One region of the Streptomyces sp. FXJ1.172 genome, then DNA from elsewhere that is predicted to be linked to it. Evidence: riboswitches for the same ligand, from Rfam matches in the RefSeq annotation. Region 1 holds a riboswitch; the other holds the start of a gene.
The links. Region 1 has a riboswitch for glycine ahead of gcvT (glycine cleavage system aminomethyltransferase GcvT). Riboswitches for the same ligand answer to the same signal wherever they lie in the genome.
Positions count from the first base shown of each region.

Region 2: it holds a riboswitch for glycine, as region 1 does, so the genes downstream of both, gcvP (aminomethyl-transferring glycine dehydrogenase) here and gcvT (glycine cleavage system aminomethyltransferase GcvT) in region 1, are expected to answer to the same signal.

Region 1 covers NZ_CP119133.2:3,362,178-3,371,120, forward strand. The annotation lists gene A6P39_RS14745 (ABC transporter substrate-binding protein) at 1-1,034, opposite strand, end outside; gene A6P39_RS14750 (ABC transporter permease) at 1,105-2,112, opposite strand; gene A6P39_RS14755 (enhanced serine sensitivity protein SseB C-terminal domain-containing protein) at 2,386-3,216, opposite strand; gene A6P39_RS14760 (enhanced serine sensitivity protein SseB) at 3,396-4,187, opposite strand; gene A6P39_RS14765 (AAA family ATPase) at 4,254-4,922, opposite strand; glycine riboswitch at 5,112-5,209, shown strand; glycine riboswitch at 5,210-5,322, shown strand; gene gcvT (glycine cleavage system aminomethyltransferase GcvT) at 5,366-6,484, shown strand; gene gcvH (glycine cleavage system protein GcvH) at 6,622-7,008, shown strand; gene glyA (serine hydroxymethyltransferase) at 7,013-8,278, shown strand; gene A6P39_RS14785 (L-serine ammonia-lyase) at 8,400-8,943, shown strand, end outside.
Region 2 covers NZ_CP119133.2:7,586,949-7,595,891, reverse strand. The annotation lists gene A6P39_RS34200 (ABC transporter ATP-binding protein) at 1-109, shown strand, start outside; gene A6P39_RS34195 (TOBE domain-containing protein) at 138-557, shown strand; gene gcvP (aminomethyl-transferring glycine dehydrogenase) at 621-3,506, opposite strand; glycine riboswitch at 3,676-3,770, opposite strand; gene A6P39_RS34185 (PRC-barrel domain-containing protein) at 3,890-4,261, shown strand; gene A6P39_RS34180 (DNA polymerase IV) at 4,183-5,613, opposite strand; gene A6P39_RS34175 (MerR family transcriptional regulator) at 5,672-6,355, opposite strand; gene A6P39_RS34170 (bifunctional nuclease family protein) at 6,619-7,092, opposite strand; gene ftsR (transcriptional regulator FtsR) at 7,168-7,905, opposite strand; gene A6P39_RS45600 (FHA domain-containing protein) at 7,949-8,485, opposite strand.

The DNA.
Region 1 (8,943 bases):
AACGGCTTGACACTCTGCGGGAAGACCGCGTAACGGACGTAGCCGGAGATCGGGTTGTCCAGGTTGCCCTTGTCCTGCTTCAGCGCCGTCTGGCGGCCCTGCGGGGACAGACCGGTCTGGGTCATGTCCAGCTGGTAGTCGCCGTTGATCAGACGCTGGTCGAGGTCGTTGGCGTTGGTGAAGAACTTGATGCTGATCTTGTCCGGGTACGCCTTGCGGACCGGGTCCGAAGAAGCGTTCCACTTGTCGTTGCGCACCAGGACCAGCGACTTGCCCGGGTCGTACGACTGGAACTTGTACGGGCCCGAGGAGAACGGGTGCAGGGCGTACTTGGACTTGGTGTCCATGTCCTGGCGGACCGGGGACGCCGCGGGCAGCGCCAGGATGTCCTGGAAGTCGGCGTTGGGCTTGGGCAGGTGGAAGACGATCGTCTTCGCGTTCGGCGTCTCGACCGCCGACAGGCCCAGGTGGTCCTTGCTGCTGTCCTTGTAGGGGCCCTGGTACTTGCCGTCCGGGTCCAGGGTGTCCTTCAGGTACGTCGGGCCGCCGGAGAGCACGTCCTGCGCCCAGTCGCGCTCGATGCCGTACTTGATGTCCTGGGAGGTGATCGGCTTGCCGTCCTCCCAGGTGATCCCGTCACGCAGGGTGAACGTGTAGGTCTTTCCGTCGGCCGAGACCTTGCCCGTGTCGGTGGCCAGGTCGGGGACGACCTTGCCGCCGTCCTTGCCCGGCTTGGTGTCGAAGGTGACCAGCTGGCGGGCGTAGTAGCGGGAGAAGTTCCACATGAAGCCGTAGTAGCCACGCGTGGTGTCCCACGAGTCGGCGTCCTGAGCGGACGCGAACTTCAGCTCGCCGCCCTTCTTGGCCAGCGAGGCCTGGGCAACCTTGTTGTTGGCCGCGTCGAAGCCGGCAGCGCCGTCCTTCGAACCGCTGCCATTGCCACCGCCGCACGCCGCCGTGGTCAGCAGCCCGGCGACCACTGCGGCAGCGGCAAGGGCCTGCTTGCGCCGCCCTGAGGTGCGTTGGGTAGTCACGATCTCGGATCCTCCGGAATTGATGAGAGACCCCGTGGCTGTGCTCACGGGACGCTTGGGGTACGGCAGTTCAGCGGGAGCCCTTCGGGTCGAGCGCGTCCCGCACGCCGTCGCCGAAGAGGTTGAACGCCAGTACGGTGATGAAGATCGCCACGCCCGGGATCACCATGTACATGGGGTCCGAGTCGTAGTAGTCGATCGCGTTCGAGAGCATCTGGCCCCAGGAGGGGGTCGGCGGCTTGACGCCCACGCCCAGGAAGCTGAGCGCCGCCTCGGTGAGGATGTTGGTGGGGATCATCATCGTCGTGTACACGATGATCGGCGCCACCAGGTTGGGCAACAACTCCTTGAAGAGGATGTAGAAGCGCCCGGCGCCCAGCGAGCGGGCGGCCTCGACGTACTCGCGTTCGCGCAGCGAGAGCGTCTGTCCGCGCACCACGCGGCCGATGTAGGGCCAGCCGAAGAAGCCGATGACCAGGATCATCACGAACAGCCGCACGCCGGTGCCGGACAGCCCCAGCATGTTGTTCGGCATGACGGAGACCAGGGCGATGATGAACAGCAGCTGCGGGAAGGCGAGAAGACCGTCCATGACCCGGCTGATGACCGAGTCGACCCAGCCACCGAAGAAACCGGCCAGGACGCCGAGAATCGTGCCCAGCACGACGGCGACGAGGGCGGACAGGAAGCCGACCAGCAGGGAGACCTGCGAACCGTAGATGATGCGCGCGAAGATGTCGCGGCCGTTGACCGGTTCGACACCGAGCAGGTGGTCGCCGCTGATGCCGCCCAACGACGCCTTGGGGGTGCCGAACAGCGGGTCGATGAGGTCCTCGTGGTAGACGTCCGGGTCCTGGCCGGCCAGGTTCGTGATGACGGGCGCGAGGATCGCGATCGCGATGAGGACGAGCACCACGACGCCGCCCGTCAGGGCGAGTTTGTCCCGCTTCAGGCGCTCCCAGGCGATCCGTCCCAGGGAGCGGCCCTGTACGGCCTTCGCGTCGGCGGCGGCGACCGCCGCTTCCTCGGCCGCACCGGGGGCCGCTTCCGCGGCCGGCTCGTGCAATGGTGCCGTCATTAGGCTGGGACCCCTCTCAACCGGCGGTAACCGGCCCGCACTTGCCGCTGGTAGCGGCATCAATCAGTCCGTCGTACACAGGGGCGAGCCCCTTGAAGGGGGAGTCTTCAACGCGCCGGCGATGAGCCGCCAGCCTTGGCGGAGAATGGATGCGCAACCGTGATGCAAGCTGGCGTTTCCTGTTATGCGGACAGGAAGTTGCGCCGACCGGACGGAAGCCGGTGGGCGGGCGGGCCGGATCGCGCGGCGAAAGCGGAGGTCAGCGGCCTTGGGTCAGTAGCCGCCGGGCACCGGCGGATAGCCGTAGCCGGCGGCCGGGGCCTGCGGCTGGGGCGATGCCTGGAGTTGCGGCTGGGGCCGCGGCGGAGCCAGGGCCGCGTGGGCCTCACGGTCGTAGAACGGGTGGGCGTTGGCCCGCATCCACATCACGACCGGGTCGTAGTCGTCGGTCATCGCGACCGTCGACACCGGCAGGCCCTCGGGGACCGCGCCGACGGACTGCTGCATCATCGCGCGCACCGAGTCGACCGCGGCCGGGGAGGTGTCGTACACGTCCAGGCCGATCGCGAGGTACGGCGCCCCGAGCGCGGGCTGCACCCAGGCGCGGCGCAGGGAACGCAGGGCCGGGGTGCGGTGGGCGTTCTGCGCGAGCACCGCGTAGAACTGCGGGATCTCGATGCCGGGTTCGGTGAGCCGGAGGGGGCCGGCGGGCTGGCGGTCCAGACCGGTGGCGATGCGCCGCAGGTCCAGCCAGGGGATGCCGACGCCGCCGCCCGAGGCGTGCGGGTTGAGCCAGAGGCCGTAGTGGTCGGGGTAGAGGGTGCGGGCCACGTCGAGGCCGTCGACGACCTCGTACGAGCGGTTCCAGCCGCTGGCCGACAGCTCCTGGGCGGAGGTGACGCAGGGGGCGTACTGGAAGCCGTCGACCTCCATGTTTCCGTACTGGGCGTCCGGGGAACCGGCCTGGCCGTGCCACAGCAGCATCCAGATCTGGCCGGAGGAGGGGGTGGCGAGGGCGCGCAGCAGGGCCTCGTAGGCGTCGTAACGTCCGGGCGTGACCTGGCGCAGCGTGTGCTCCACGCTGCCGCTGTGGCTCGCGCTCACCTGTCGTGCCCTTCCTTTTGGTGGCCCGCGTCAAAGACAGCTTAAGCGCCCACCAGCTCGGGGCCTTCTGTTCGTGCGCGGGTGCGGGTGAGTGGCGCCTTTCCCGCGCCCGCGCGGCGAGGCTGCTCGGCGGACACGGCCCCGCGCCCCTGTCCCCTGGGCTGCCCCCGGGTCACGGTCTAGTGACCGTGTTGGTAGAACGGCCGGACGTTCGCCCTCAGCCACTCGGCGACCGGGTCGTCCGTCACGTCCAGCAGGACCAGGCTGACCGGCCACCCGACCGGGACCCGGCCCAGGGCCCTGCCCAGCGCGTCCATGGGCAGGGTGCGCAAGTCGCCCTCCCACTGGGAGAGTTCCACGCCCACGAACATCACCGGCTCGGCCGTCTCGATGGCGGCCAGGCAGCGGCGGGCGGTGCGGACCACGCCGGTCCCGGCGAACTCGGCGGCCGCGGCGGAGAGGAAGTCGACCGGGTCGTCCTGCCAGTCGGGCTCGAAGAGGCGGACCCGGCCGCCGGTGTTGGGGCCGTCGAGGGGGGTGCGGCCCGCGCGGCACAGCTCGGCCACCGCGGCCGGCGGGAGCGGGATGCCGACCAGCCCGTCCGGGTTCACCGCGATGCCGGCCTGCGGGGGCAGGCCGCGGGCGAACTCGACGGCGGGAGCGATGGTGAACGCCATGTGGGAGCCGGCCCCCTGGCGCAGCTGCTCCTCCGAGCTGAACACCGGGACGTAGACCTGGCCGTCGATCTCCAGCGTGGGAAGGTCGAGCGGGCCGCTGCCGGGGCCGCCGCCGTTCGGCAGCGGGATCCACAGGAAGCTGCGGCCGAGGACCTCGATGATCCGGCCGGCCGCGGCGGGTATGCCGAGGGAGGCCGCGAGGACCTCCTCCAGCTCGTTGCCGGGCCAACCGCCGTGCGGGTGGGGGTGCGCCTGTGCCGGGAAGTCCGCGGGAATGTCCGCCGGGAAGTCCATCTGCCTACCGCCTGCTGGGAACCACTGCTGTGACCATGAAGGCTAGCGGGTTGCCGTGCCAGTCCCTCACCCTGTGAACCCGATCCGGTGCAGGGCGTCCGCCGCGGCGCGGTCCAGCAGCACCGCCGAGCCGCAGCCCGCGGGCACCCCGCCCCGCTCGACCGCGGCGAGCAGCCGGGCGGTCGTACGGCGGTGGCGGGCGAAGGTGTGGCGGGAGACGCCGCGGCCGCGTTCGCGCTGGCCCTCGCGGGCCGTCTCGGGTGCCACGTCGAGCAGCAGCAGGTGCAGGGTGGCGCCGCGGCGGCGGGCCTCACGGGCGAGCCAGCCGCGCACCCAGCTGCGGGTGCCGCAGTCGTGCACGACGACGCCCTCGCCGGTGCGCAGGGCGCGGCGCAGGGCGGCGTAGTGGGCGAGGCGGACCAGGGGGCGGTAGAGCGCGTAGGGGATGCGGCCGGGCATGCGGGCGTCCCAGCGGTCGCGGGTGTCCTGGGAGTCGATGCGGTGACCTTGGACCGCGCGGTGCATCAGGGTGGACTTTCCGCTGCCGGGCAGGCCGGTGACCACCACCACGTCCCGGGGGCCGAGGAGCAGGGCCCGCGGGCTGCGGCCCGCCCGGTCGCGCAGGTCGCGCACGAGTGGGGCCGGGCGGTCGGCGCGGCGCTCGCGCGCGGGGGCGGAGGGCTGCTTCGGCACCGCGATGCCGGCGGTGGTGGCGTACGCCGAGGTCCTGTTCACCGTGATCGTCCTCCCCTGTGGCTCCCCTGCGGGCTCGGCAATCCCCATGCCCGATTCATGCAAAGAGAAGGTAATGCGCGGTGTCCTGCGGGGAGGTGCGCGTACTGCCACAGGTCGGTTACAGATGCGGCCCTGACGGGCGGGGGTGCGGCGTGCAATGATGTGGCCGCCAACTGCATACCGGCCGCTTGAATCCGCGCGGGAGAGTCCCCAGCAGCCTTCGCTGGGGCGCCGAAGGAGCAAGTTCCTCCCTTGAATCTCTCAGGCCCCGTTACCGCGCGGGCGAGGCACATCTGAAAAGCGGGCCGCTGCGACAGTGGCTCCACCCAAGGTGCAAGCCGTGATCGTCCCCGTGGCGGTCATGGCGAACCTCTCAGGTTCCGATGACAGATGGGGAGGGACGTTCCTCGCCCGTCCTGTTTGTCCTGGGAGACGACCGACCGATGAGCAGCACTGAACTCCGTCACACCGCGCTCGATGCCGTGCATCGCTCGCTCGGTGCGACGATGACCGACTTCGCCGGCTGGGACATGCCCCTGCGCTACGGCTCCGAGCGCGACGAGCATGTCGCGGTGCGGACCAAGGCGGGTCTGTTCGACCTCTCCCACATGGGCGAGATCACGGTGACCGGCGCCGGGGCCGCCGCCTTCCTGAACCACGCCCTGGTCGGCAACATCGCCTCCGTCGGTGTCGGCCGCGCCCGCTACACCATGATCTGCCGGGCCGACGGCGGCATCCTGGACGACCTGATCGTCTACCGGCTCGCCGAGACCGAGTACATGGTGGTCGCCAACGCCTCCAACGCCCAGGTGGTGCTGGACGCCCTCACCGAGCGCGCCGCCGGCTTCGACGCCGAGGTGCGCGACGACCGGGACGCCTACGCGCTGATCGCCGTGCAGGGCCCCGAGTCCCCCGGCATCCTGAAGTCCCTGACCGACGCCGACCTGGACGGGCTGAAGTACTACGCCGGCCTGCCCGGCACCGTCGCCGGCGTCCCCGCGCTGATCGCCCGCACCGGCTACACCGGCGAGGACGGCTTCGAACTGTTCGTGAAGCCGGAGCACGCCGTCGAGCTGTGGCAGGCGCTGACCAAGGCCGGCGAGGGCGTCGGCCTGGTGCCCTGCGGCCTGTCCTGCCGGGACACCCTGCGCCTGGAGGCGGGCATGCCGCTGTACGGGCACGAGCTGACCACCTCGCTCACCCCCTTCGACGCCGGGCTCGGCCGGGTGGTGAAGTTCGAGAAGGAGGGCGACTTCGTCGGGCGCGAGGCGCTCGCCAAGGCCGCCGAGCGCGCCGCTTCCGAGCCTCCGCGCGTGCTCGTCGGCCTGATCGCCGAGGGCCGTCGCGTCCCGCGCGCCGGGTACACCGTCGTCGCCGGCGGCCAGGTGATCGGCGAGATCACCTCGGGCGCCCCCTCCCCCACGCTGGGCAAGCCGATCGCCATGGCCTACGTCGACGCGGCGCACGCCGCGCCCGGCACCGAGGGCGTCGGCGTGGACATCCGAGGCAGTCACGAGCCGTACCAGGTCGTGGCGCTGCCGTTCTACAAGCGCCAGAAGTAGAGACTGGGCGCGATCGCGTCCGCCGTGGGCCCGGTCCCGTGGCCGGCGCGTGACCCTGCGCACATTCGCCCGCTCACCAGCGGCTTCAGCAGTCCCCCCTTCATCAGCACTCCCGCGCGTACAGGAGAATTCAGGCCATGAGCAACCCCCAGCAGCATCGCTACAGCAAGGAGCACGAGTGGCTGTCGGCCGCCGAGGACGGCGTCTCGACGGTCGGCATCACGGAGCACGCGGCCAACGCGCTCGGTGACGTCGTCTTCGTCCAGCTCCCGGCGGTCGGTGACACCGTGACCGCCGGCGAGTCCTGCGGTGAACTCGAGTCGACCAAGTCGGTCTCCGAGCTGTACTCGCCGGTCACCGGTGAGGTCACCGCGACCAACGAGGACGTCGTCGACGACCCGTCGCTGGTGAACTCCGCCCCCTTCCACGGCGGCTGGCTGTTCAAGGTCCGCGTCGCGGAGGAGCCGGCCGATCTGCTCTCCGCCGACGAGTACACGGCCTTTTCCACCGGCGAGGAGTCGTAACCGAATGACCGCCTTGAACACGCCCCTGCACGAGCTGGACCCGGAGATCGCCGCCGCGGTCGACGCCGAGCTGAACCGCCAGCAGTCGACGCTGGAGATGATCGCCTCCGAGAACTTCGCACCGCTCGCGGTGATGGAGGCGCAGGGCTCGGTGCTCACCAACAAGTACGCCGAGGGCTACCCGGGCCGCCGCTACTACGGCGGCTGCGAGCACGTCGACGTCGCCGAGCAGATCGCCATCGACCGGATCAAGGAGCTGTTCGGCGCCGAGTACGCCAACGTCCAGCCCCACTCCGGCGCCTCCGCCAACCAGGCGGCCCTGTTCGCGCTGGCCCAGCCCGGGGACACCATCCTCGGCCTGGACCTCGCCCACGGCGGCCACCTCACCCACGGCATGCGGCTGAACTTCTCCGGCAAGCAGTTCAACGTGGTCGCGTACCACGTGGACGCCGAGACCGGCCTGGTCGACATGGCCGAGGTCGAGCGGCTCGCCAGGGAGCACCGCCCGAAGGTGATCATCGCCGGCTGGTCGGCGTACCCGCGGCAGCTGGACTTCGCCGGGTTCCGCCGGATCGCCGACGAGGTCGAGGCGTACCTGTGGGTCGACATGGCGCACTTCGCGGGCCTGGTCGCCGCCGGTCTCCACCCGAACCCGGTGGAGCACGCGGACGTGGTGACCTCCACGACCCACAAGACGCTGGGCGGCCCGCGCGGCGGCATCATCCTCGCGAAGAAGGACTTCGCGAAGAAGCTGAACTCGTCCGTCTTCCCGGGCTTCCAGGGCGGCCCCCTGGAGCACGTGATCGCGGCCAAGGCGGTCTCCTTCAAGGTCGCCGCGAGCGAGGACTTCAAGGAGCGCCAGCGCCGTACGGTGGAGGGCGCCCGCATCCTGGCGGAGCGGCTGACGGCCGCCGACGCCCGCGAGGCCGGCGTGAACGTGCTCTCCGGCGGTACGGACGTGCACCTGATCCTGGTCGACCTGCGCGAGTCGGAGCTGGACGGCCAGCAGGCCGAGGACCGGCTCCACGAGGTCGGCATCACGGTGAACCGCAACGCCGTCCCGAACGACCCCCGGCCCCCGATGGTCACCTCGGGCCTGAGGATCGGCACGCCCGCCCTCGCCACCCGCGGCTTCACGGCCGAGGACTTCGCCGAGGTCGCGGACGTGATCGCCGAGGCGCTCAAGCCGTCCTACGACGCGGAGGCCCTCAAGGCCCGGGTGAAGGCCCTGGCCGAGAAGCACCCGTTGTACCCGGGTCTGAACAAGTAGGACACCTTTCGCGGGGCACCGCGCACACTGGGAGTACCGGCGTGCGCGGCCCGCACCGCCGTACCGCTCTTTTCCGCTTCACCCCGTCTTTTCGCTTCACCCCCGTCTTGAGGAGTCGTCCGTGGCCATCTCGGTCTTCGACCTGTTCTCGATCGGCATCGGACCGTCCAGCTCCCACACGGTCGGCCCGATGCGCGCGGCGCGCATGTTCGCCCGCCGCCTGCGCAATGAGGATCTGCTCGGCTCGGTCGCGGCCCTGCGCTGCGAGCTGTACGGCTCGCTCGGCGCGACCGGCCACGGCCACGGCACCCCGAAGGCGGTGCTGCTCGGCCTCGAGGGCGCCTCGCCGCGCACGGTGGACGTGGAGACGGCCGACGAGCGGGTGGAGGCGATCAAGGCCGCCGGCCGTCTGAAGGTGCTGGGCGAGCGCGAGATCCCGTTCTCCTTCGACGACGACCTGGTCCTGCACCGCCGCAAGGCCCTGCCGTACCACGCGAACGGCATGACGGTCCGGGCGTACGACGCCGCGGGCGCGGAGATCCTGTCGAAGACGTACTACTCGGTCGGCGGCGGCTTCGTCGTGGACGAGGACGCGGTCGGCGCGGACCGCATCGTGCTGGACGACACGGTCCTGAAGTACCCCTTCCGCACGGGCGACGAGCTGC
Region 2 (8,943 bases), 4.2 Mb from region 1:
GCTCGCCGCCGACCTCACCACGGTCGCCGCCGCCGAGCTGGAGCTGCACCCGGGCGCAGCTGTCTGGGCGACGGTCAAAGCCACGCAGACGCACGCATACCCGGCCTGAGCGGGCGGGCGCCGTACCGTGGGTGCCCATGACCCTGAGCATCCGCAATCAGCTCGCCGGCACCGTCACCGAGGTCCACCAGGGCGAGGCCATGGCCACCGTCAAGCTCCGACTGGACGGCGGTCAGCACCTCATGGCGGCCATCACCAAGGAGTCCGCCGAGGACCTGGCCCTCGCGCCGGGCTCGGCCGTGCGCGCCCTGGTGAAGTCGACCGAGGTCTCCCTCGCCACCAACCGGATCGCGGGCCTGTCGATCCGCAACCAGCTTCCGGGCGCGGTCACCGGCCTCACGACCGGCGCCGTCATGGCCTCCGTGAAGATCACCGTCGACGGCGGCCAACTGACCGCGGCCATCACCAAGGACGCGGTCACCGACCTCGGCCTCTTCGTGGGGTCCGACGTGGTCGCCCTGATCAAGGCGACCGAGGTGTCGCTGGCGACGGCCTGAGACCGTACGACGGAAGGGGCCCCGCCCAAAGATCCGGACGGGGCCCTGGGAGCGACCGTTCGCTCAGTCCTCGTAGGCGTCCAGCGGCGGGCAGGAGCACACCAGGTTGCGGTCGCCGAAGGCCTGGTCGATACGGCGGACCGGCGGCCAGTACTTGTCGGCGGCCGAGACACCGGCCGGGAAGACGGCCTCCTCACGGCTGTAGGCGTGCGCCCACTCGCCGCCGAGCGCGGCGGCGGTGTGCGGGGCGCCCCGCAGCGGGTTGTCCTCCGCGGGCCACTCGCCCGAGCCGACCTTCTCGATCTCCGCGCGGATGGCGATCATCGCGTCGCAGAACCGGTCCAGCTCGGTGAGGTCCTCCGACTCGGTCGGCTCGATCATCAGCGTGCCGGCCACCGGGAAGGACATGGTCGGCGCGTGGAAGCCGTAGTCGATCAGGCGCTTGGCCACGTCGTCCACGCTCACGCCGGTCGCCTTGGTCAGCGGGCGCAGGTCGATGATGCACTCGTGCGCGACCAGATTGCCCGGACCCGTGTAGAGCACCGGGTAGTGCGGCTCCAGGCGCTTGGCGACGTAGTTCGCCGACAGCACGGCCACCTGCGTGGCGCGCTTGAGGCCCTCACCGCCCATGAGACGGACGTACGCCCAGGAGATCGGCAGGATGCCCGCGGAACCCCAGGGGGCCGCCGAGACCGGGCCCACGCCCGTCTCCGGGCCCGCGGCGGGCTGCATCGGGTGGTTCGGCAGATACGGCGCGAGGTGCTCGCGGACCGCGACCGGGCCGACTCCGGGACCGCCGCCGCCGTGCGGGATGCAGAAGGTCTTGTGCAGGTTCAGGTGTGAGACGTCGCCGCCGAAGTGGCCCGGCTTGGCGAGACCGACCAGCGCGTTGAGGTTGGCGCCGTCGACGTACACCTGGCCGCCCGCCTCGTGCACCTGGGCGCAGATGCCGGCGACGTGCTCCTCGAAGACACCGTGCGTCGAGGGGTAGGTGATCATCAGGACCGCCAGCTCGTCGCGGTGCTGCTCGATCTTGGCGCGCAGGTCCTCGACGTCGATCTCGCCGTCCTCGGCGGTCTTGACGACGACGACCTTCATGCCGGCCATCACGGCGCTGGCCGCGTTGGTGCCGTGCGCGGAGGACGGGATGAGGCAGACGGTGCGCTGGTCGTCGCCGTTCGCGCGGTGGTAGCCGCGTACGGCGAGCAGACCGGCCAGCTCGCCCTGCGAACCGGCGTTGGGCTGGAGGGAGACCTTGTCGTAGCCGGTGACCTCGGCGAGACGCTCCTCCAGTTCGCGGATGAGCGTGAGGTAGCCCTCGGCCTGCTCGGCCGGGGCGAAGGGGTGCAGCTGGCCGAACTCGGGCCAGGTGACCGGCTCCATCTCGGTGGTCGCGTTGAGCTTCATGGTGCAGGAGCCCAGCGGGATCATGCCGCGGTCGAGGGCGTAGTCGCGGTCGGCCAGCCTGCGCAGGTAACGCAGCATCGCGGTCTCGGAGCGGTACTGGTGGAAGACCGGGTGGGTGAGGTAGGCGTCGGTGCGCAGCAGCGCCTCGGGCAGGGTGTCCGCGGCGCTCGCGTCCAGGGCCTCGATGTCGCCCTCGACGCCGAAGGCGGCGAAGACCGCGCCCAGCTGGGCCCGGTTGGTGGTCTCGTCGCAGGCGACGCAGACGTGGTCGGCGTCGGCCGGGTACAGGTTGACTCCGTTGTCCCGGGCGGCGGCGACGACCTCGGCGGCCCTGCCGGGCACGCGCGCGGTGACGGTGTCGAAGAAGGCACCGTGCACGATCTCGACACCGCCGGCCTTCAGGCCCTCGGCGAGGATCGTGGCGTACCGGTGCGTCCGCCGGGCGATCGTCTGCAGCCCCTCGGGCCCGTGGTAGACCGCGTACATGCCGGCCATCACGGCGAGCAGCACCTGCGCGGTGCAGATGTTGCTGGTGGCCTTCTCGCGGCGGATGTGCTGCTCACGGGTCTGCAGCGCGAGCCGGTAGGCCTTGTGCCCGTCGGCGTCGACGGAGACACCGACGAGGCGGCCGGGCAGGCTGCGCGCGAACTTCTCGTGCACGGCCATGTAGCCCGCGTGCGGACCGCCGAAGCCCATGGGCACGCCGAAGCGCTGGGTGGTGCCGACGGCGATGTCCGCGCCCAGCTCACCGGGCGGGGTCAGCAGGGTCAGCGCGAGCAGGTCGGCGGCGACGGTGACCAGGGCGCCCAGCTCGTGCGCCTGGTCGATGACGGGCTTGATGTCCCGTACGGCGCCGGAGGCGCCCGGGTACTGGATCAGCACGCCGTTGATCTCACGCGCGGCGATGCCGGCCGGGATGCCCTCGCTGAGGTCGGCGACGACGACCTCGACACCGGTCGGCTCGGCACGCGTCTCGATGACCGCGATGGTCTGCGGCAGCGCGTCCGCGTCGACCAGGAACAGGCCCTTCTTGTTCTTGCCCATGCGCCGGGACAGCGCCATCGCCTCGGCGGCCGCAGTGCCCTCGTCGAGCAGGGAGGCGCCGGAGGTGGGCAGACCGGTCAGCTCGGCGACCATCGTCTGGAAGTTCAGCAGAGCCTCGAGCCGGCCCTGGGAGATCTCCGGCTGGTACGGCGTGTAGGCCGTGTACCAGGCCGGGTTCTCCATGACGTTGCGCAGGATGACCGGCGGCGTGAACGTCCCGTAGTACCCGAGCCCGATCATCGAGCCGAGGACCTGGTTGCGGTCGGCGAGCGAGCGCAGTTCGGCGAGCACCTCGGCCTCGGTGCGGGCGCCCGGGAGGTCGAGGGCGTCGGCGTTCTTGATCACGTCCGGGACGGCGGCGGCGGTCAGGTCGTCCAGCGAGCCGTAGCCGACCTGCGCGAGCATCTTGGCCCGCGCCTCCTGGTCGGGCCCTATGTGGCGCTGCTCGAAGGGGATGCCCGCCTCGAGGTCGGAGAGCGGAATGCGTTGGGCGGTCATTGCGGAGGCCTCCTGGTCTGACGCGACCTTCGAGGGGCACCACGGCGCGGGTACCCCGACGGCCTCCCCCTCTGTCATCTCAACCTGAGAGCTTCACCGGGACGTGTCCCGGCTTTCACCGTCGGTGAGAGCGGAAGCCGTCGACATCCGCCCTGCTTTCCAGAGTGACCTCGTCCGTGCGGTACGTGAGCCTGAGAGATTCCGGGGAGGATTTGCTCCTTCGGCGCCTCCGAGGTGGTCGGAGGACTCTCCCGCACGGGTTCAGCAGCCGAAGTCAGACTACCAGCGAGGTCAACGCCCGAGCCCTCGAGTGGCCGCCTCCGTGAATGTGCTCTTTTGTAGTGCTTACGGATGAGTTGCGACCACGTGGAGGGAGAGGGACCGTGCAGACCGACATCGATCCGCGCAACCTGATCGGCCGCAAGGCGTTCGACCGCAACGGCACCAAGATCGGCACCGTCGACGAGGTGTACCTGGACGACGCGACCGGTGTGCCCGAGTGGGCGGCCATACGCACCGGCCTGTTCTCCCGCGACGCGTTCGTCCCTCTGGAGCCGAGCGAACTCGTCGAGGGCACCCTCCACGTCCCCTTCGACCGCGCCCTCATCAAGGACGCCCCGGACTTCGGCGTGGGCCGCCATCTCTCCCCCCAGCAGGAACTCCAGCTCTACCACCACTACGGCCTCGACACGGCCGCACCACCGTCGGTCCCGGACCACGACTTCGGCAAGCTGGCGGGGTCGGAGGAGTCCTGAGCCTCGAGCGGAACCCGGGTTTCCGCCAGGACCAACGGCAACGGCTCGGCCGGCTCCAGCGCGGGATCGTCGACAGAGAACGTCCGCACCCGCCCCGGAGGGGACTGCGGCGTCTCGAACCGCACCGTGACCCGCCCCAGCCCGCTCCCCTGCACCCAGCCGGGGCCGTACTCGGCGTGCCGTACGTCCTGTCCCGCGCGCCAGTGCCGTTCGACGGGCTCCGGCCGCTCCGGGGCGGCCTCGGCCACGGGCTCCTCCGGCGCCTGTGCCGCCCGCGAGGGCATGGCCTGCGCGAACAGGTCCTCCTGCGTGTAGTCGGCGAGCCCGGAGACGCCCACACCGAGCAGCCGCACCCCACCCGTGGTGTCCACGGAGTCCAGCAGCCGCGCGGCCGCCTCACGGACCACCGCAGGATCGTCCGTGGGCCCTCTGAGCGTCTCGGAGCGGGTCAGGGTCGAGAAGTCGTACCGCCGCACCTTCAGCACGATGGTCCGCCCGGACAGCCCCGCCCCGCGCAGCCGCCCCACGCACCGGTCGGCGAGTCGCTGCACCTCCAGTGCGATGCGCAGCCGGTCGTGGATGTCCACGTCGTAGGTGTCCTCGACCGACACCGACTTCGCCTCGCGCTCGGCCACCACCGGCCGCTCGTCCTGGGCCAGCGCCATGGCGTACAGCGCGTGCCCGTGCGCCTTGCCGAGCAGCCGTACCAGCTCGTCCTCACCCGCCTCGGCCAGTTCCTCGACCGTGGTGATCCCGGCCCTGCGCAGATGGTCGCCGGTGGCCGGGCCGACCCCGGGCAGGGTCCGCACCGGCATCGGCCCCAGCAGCGCCCGCTCGGAGCCCGGCTCGATGATGACCAGGCCGTCGGGCTTGGCCTGCTCGGAGGCGATCTTCGCGAGCATCTTGGAGGCGGCGAGCCCCACCGACCCGGTGAGCCCCGTGACCGCCCGGATGTCCGCACGCAGCTTGATCCCGGCGAGCCGCGCCGACTCCTCGTCCCAGGCCGTCCCGCCGGCCTCCAGGTCCACGAACGCCTCGTCCAGGCTGAGCGGCTCCACCAGCGGCGACAGCTCCCGCAGCAGGGCCATCACCTGCTCGCTGACCGCCCGGTACAGCCCGAAGCGCGGCACCAGGTACGCGGCGTTGGGTGCCAGCCGGCGGGCCTGGCCCACGGGCATCGCCGAATGCACCCCGAAGACCCGCGCCTCGTACGACGCGGTGGCCACCACCCCGCGCGGTCCGAGCCCGCCCACGACGACCGCCTTGCCGCGAAGGCTCGGCTTGGATGCCTGCTCCACCGAGGCGTAGAAGGCATCCATGTCGAGATGCAGGATGGTCGGCGCGTGTCTCACACCTCCGATGCTGCACCACGGCACTGACAATGCCCTGGAGCGGGAGAGCGGCCGGCGGTCAGACCGCCCGGTTGCGGCGGCGGGCCAGCTCGTCCGCGGGGTTGTGCCCGACGAGGGTCTCGCCCGTGTCGACGCGTTCGCCGTGCAGCTGGGAGAGCGCGCTTTCCACGTCCCGCCACACCACGCCGACGGCGATCCCGAAGATGCCCTGACCGCCCTGGAGCAGGGCGTGGACCTCGTCCGGGGACGTGCACTCGTAGACCGTGGCGCCGTCGCTCATCAGGGTCATCCGCTCCAGATCGCGGAAACCGCGTTCCCTGAGGTGCTGGACGGTCGTGCGGATGTTCTGCAGCGAGACCCCGGTGTCCAGGAACCGCTTCACGATCTTCAGGACGACCACGTCCCGGAAGCTGTACAGCCGCTGGGTGCCCGACCCGTAGGCGGGCCGCACGCTCGGCTCGACCAGGCCGGTGCGCGCCCAGTAGTCGAGCTGCCGGTAGGTGATGCCCGCGGCCGCGCAGGCCGTGGGACCGCGGTAGCCGATCTCTTCGGATGCCATGGACGCCGCCCCTCCGCCGTTCGGCACCACCGTCGGCCGCTGAGGAGCGTGGTCGACCGCGCTGTTCGGTTGGGGGTAACCCCCGTTCGAACGCAGCTGAGGGCCAGGGGGAGCGTACGGACCGCTCTCCCCGAACCCGCGTCCGGGGGCACCCCCAGCCGTACCGTCGCCGCTCGTTCTCACGCCGACCTCCGTCCTTGACCTGCCTTCTCGACGGTAGGCAGTCACCAGGGGTGCGTCAACGATCGCCACACTCGGCACGCCGAGTGATAATCACCCTAGGAGTGGTTTCCCGTGCCCCACCGCGGGGAAAGGCTAGCCGAATGCACTCGCGGGGGGCCGTAGGACGCCCTCAATGGCCGCTGGCACATGCCCGGCCCCACCGCCCGCACGAGGCCGCGAGAGCCCTCGCTCACCGGCCGCGCGCCGTGGCCGGCCGGTCGTGATCACTGGCTGCTGGTGCCGAAGTCCTCGGGCGAGATCTGGTCGAGGAACTCGCGGAACTTCTCGACCTCGTCCTCCTGCTCGTCCGGAATCGCGATGCCCGCGTCGTCCAGCACCGTGTCACTGCCGTAGATCGGCGTTCCGGTGCGCAGGGCCAGCGCTATGGCGTCGGAGGGACGGGCGCTGACCTCGACCCCGCTGGCGAACACCAGCTCCGCGTAGAAGACGCCCTCCCGCAGATCGGTGATGCGTACTTCGGTCAGCTCCTGGCCGACCGCCTCCAGCACGTCCTTGAACAGGTCGTGCGTCAGCGGCCGGGCGGGGGCCATACCCTGCTGGGCGAAAGCGATCGCCGTCGCCTCCCCCGGCCCGATCCAGATGGGGAGGTAACGGTCGCCCCCCACTTCGCGCAGGAGCACGATCGGTTGGTTGGAGGGCATTTCGACCCGGACACCTACGACATCGAGCTCGTTCACACAGCAACCCTAGGCCGTGCCCGGGACGTTTGGGTAGTCGGGCCGGGAACAGGTGCCCGATCCGGACCCCGGCTGTCAGGGCAGCCGCACCCCGAGAGCCGTCTTCACGAGGGCCGCGTGCAGCTTCACCGTGAGCGTCGCCAGCTCCTTCGTACGGGCCTCGGCCAGCGCCCTGGTCTGCGGGTTGCGGTGGCGCTTGAGCGGGGCCACCACCTGCTCGACCAGTCCGGCCTCGCGGTCGGCGGCGGCCTTCATCACCCGAAGGTGGCGCGGCTCGATCCCGAACCGGCCCAGTTCTGCGATGAGCGCGGCCACGGTGACCGCCTCGGCGTCGTACGCCCCGTCCGCCAGGGGAACGACGAGTCCGTACGACTCCCACTCCTTCAGCTCGCCCTCGTCGACGTCCGCCGCCGCCAGCAGCTCGGACCTGCCGACCCTGGCGACCGTGGGCGCCGCCGGCGGCTCCCGAAGATCCTCATGGGTGCGCTGACGCCCGACGACGGGCAGCTGGACGGCCTCTCCCCGCGCCATGGCGTCCAGGTGCTCACGGATCACCTTGAGCGGCAGATAGTGGTCCCGCTGCATCCTCAGCACGTGCGCCAGGCGCTCGACGTCCCCGGCGCTGAACTTCCGGTACCCCGAAGGGGTCCGCTGCGGCTCGATGAGCCCCTCCGACTCCAGGAAACGGATCTTGGAGATGGTGACTTCGGGGAACTCGTCGCGCAGCGCGTTCAGCACCGCGCCGATGCTCATCAGCCCACTGTCCCTGGCGGCGGTACCGCTTCCGGCACCGCCACTCGGTGTTTGAAGCATGGACCTTCCCTGGGGTCCCCCCGGACACCGGTCCGGGGGCGGGTCAGATGCCCTGCCGGCTCGCGTAGAACACCAGCCGGTACTTGCCGATCTGCACCTCGTCGCCGTTGTGCAGGGCGACCTGGTCGATCGGCTCGCGGTTGACGTACGTGCCGTTCAGGCTGCCCACGTCGGCGACGGTGAACGAGCCGTCCGGGGAGCGGCGGAACTCCACATGGCGACGCGAGACCGTCACGTCGTCGAGGAAGATGTCGCTCTGCGGATGCCGGCCGGCCGTCGTCAGGTCGGCGTCCAGCAGGAAACGGCTGCCGGAGTTCGGCCCACGGCGCACCACCAGCAGGGCTGAGCCCATCGGCAGCGCGTCGACCGCGGCCTGCGCCTCGGGCGACAGCATCGGCACCTGGGTCTGGCCGGTCACCTCGGCGTCGTAGGCCTCGAGACCGGAGATCGAGATCGTGGACGTCGTCTCGGAGGCACGCTCCGGCGCCACTCCGGGGCGCAGCGGCGCACCGCAATTGGAACAGAAGCGGGCGTTCTGCGCGTTGCGGTTACCGCACCTCGTACACACCAGGACCGACATGGACGGATCCTCCTGCCGCGGCTGCCCCGCGGGGGCGTTGGACGCGTACGGGCCGGAGGCAAACCCTCCACCCGCACCTGAGGTTGACGGTTGTCCGAAACCTATGCCGCCGGACTGGGCAGGGTCAACCGACGCCCCGCCCTGACCTCCGGAAATGTCACCGCCCGGACCACCGACCTGGTCCCGGAACAGCGGGCGCTGGCCCTCCGCGTCGGGCTGGGCGCGATGACGGGCGGTCGCGTTGTCGCTGCCCTCACGCGCGCTCTTGCCGAACAACTTCGCAAACAACTTCACGGGCGATTCCCCTTGACCGAAACAGACCCGCCCGTGGGGCAGGACGAACCCTGATTGCCTTCACCGACCGAGCCGGACATTCTCACAACGTCCGTATCCACCAGACAGTTTCCACCACGCACCACGCCTTCGGTGCGCCGACCCCCCGCAACCTCATGCCCCTG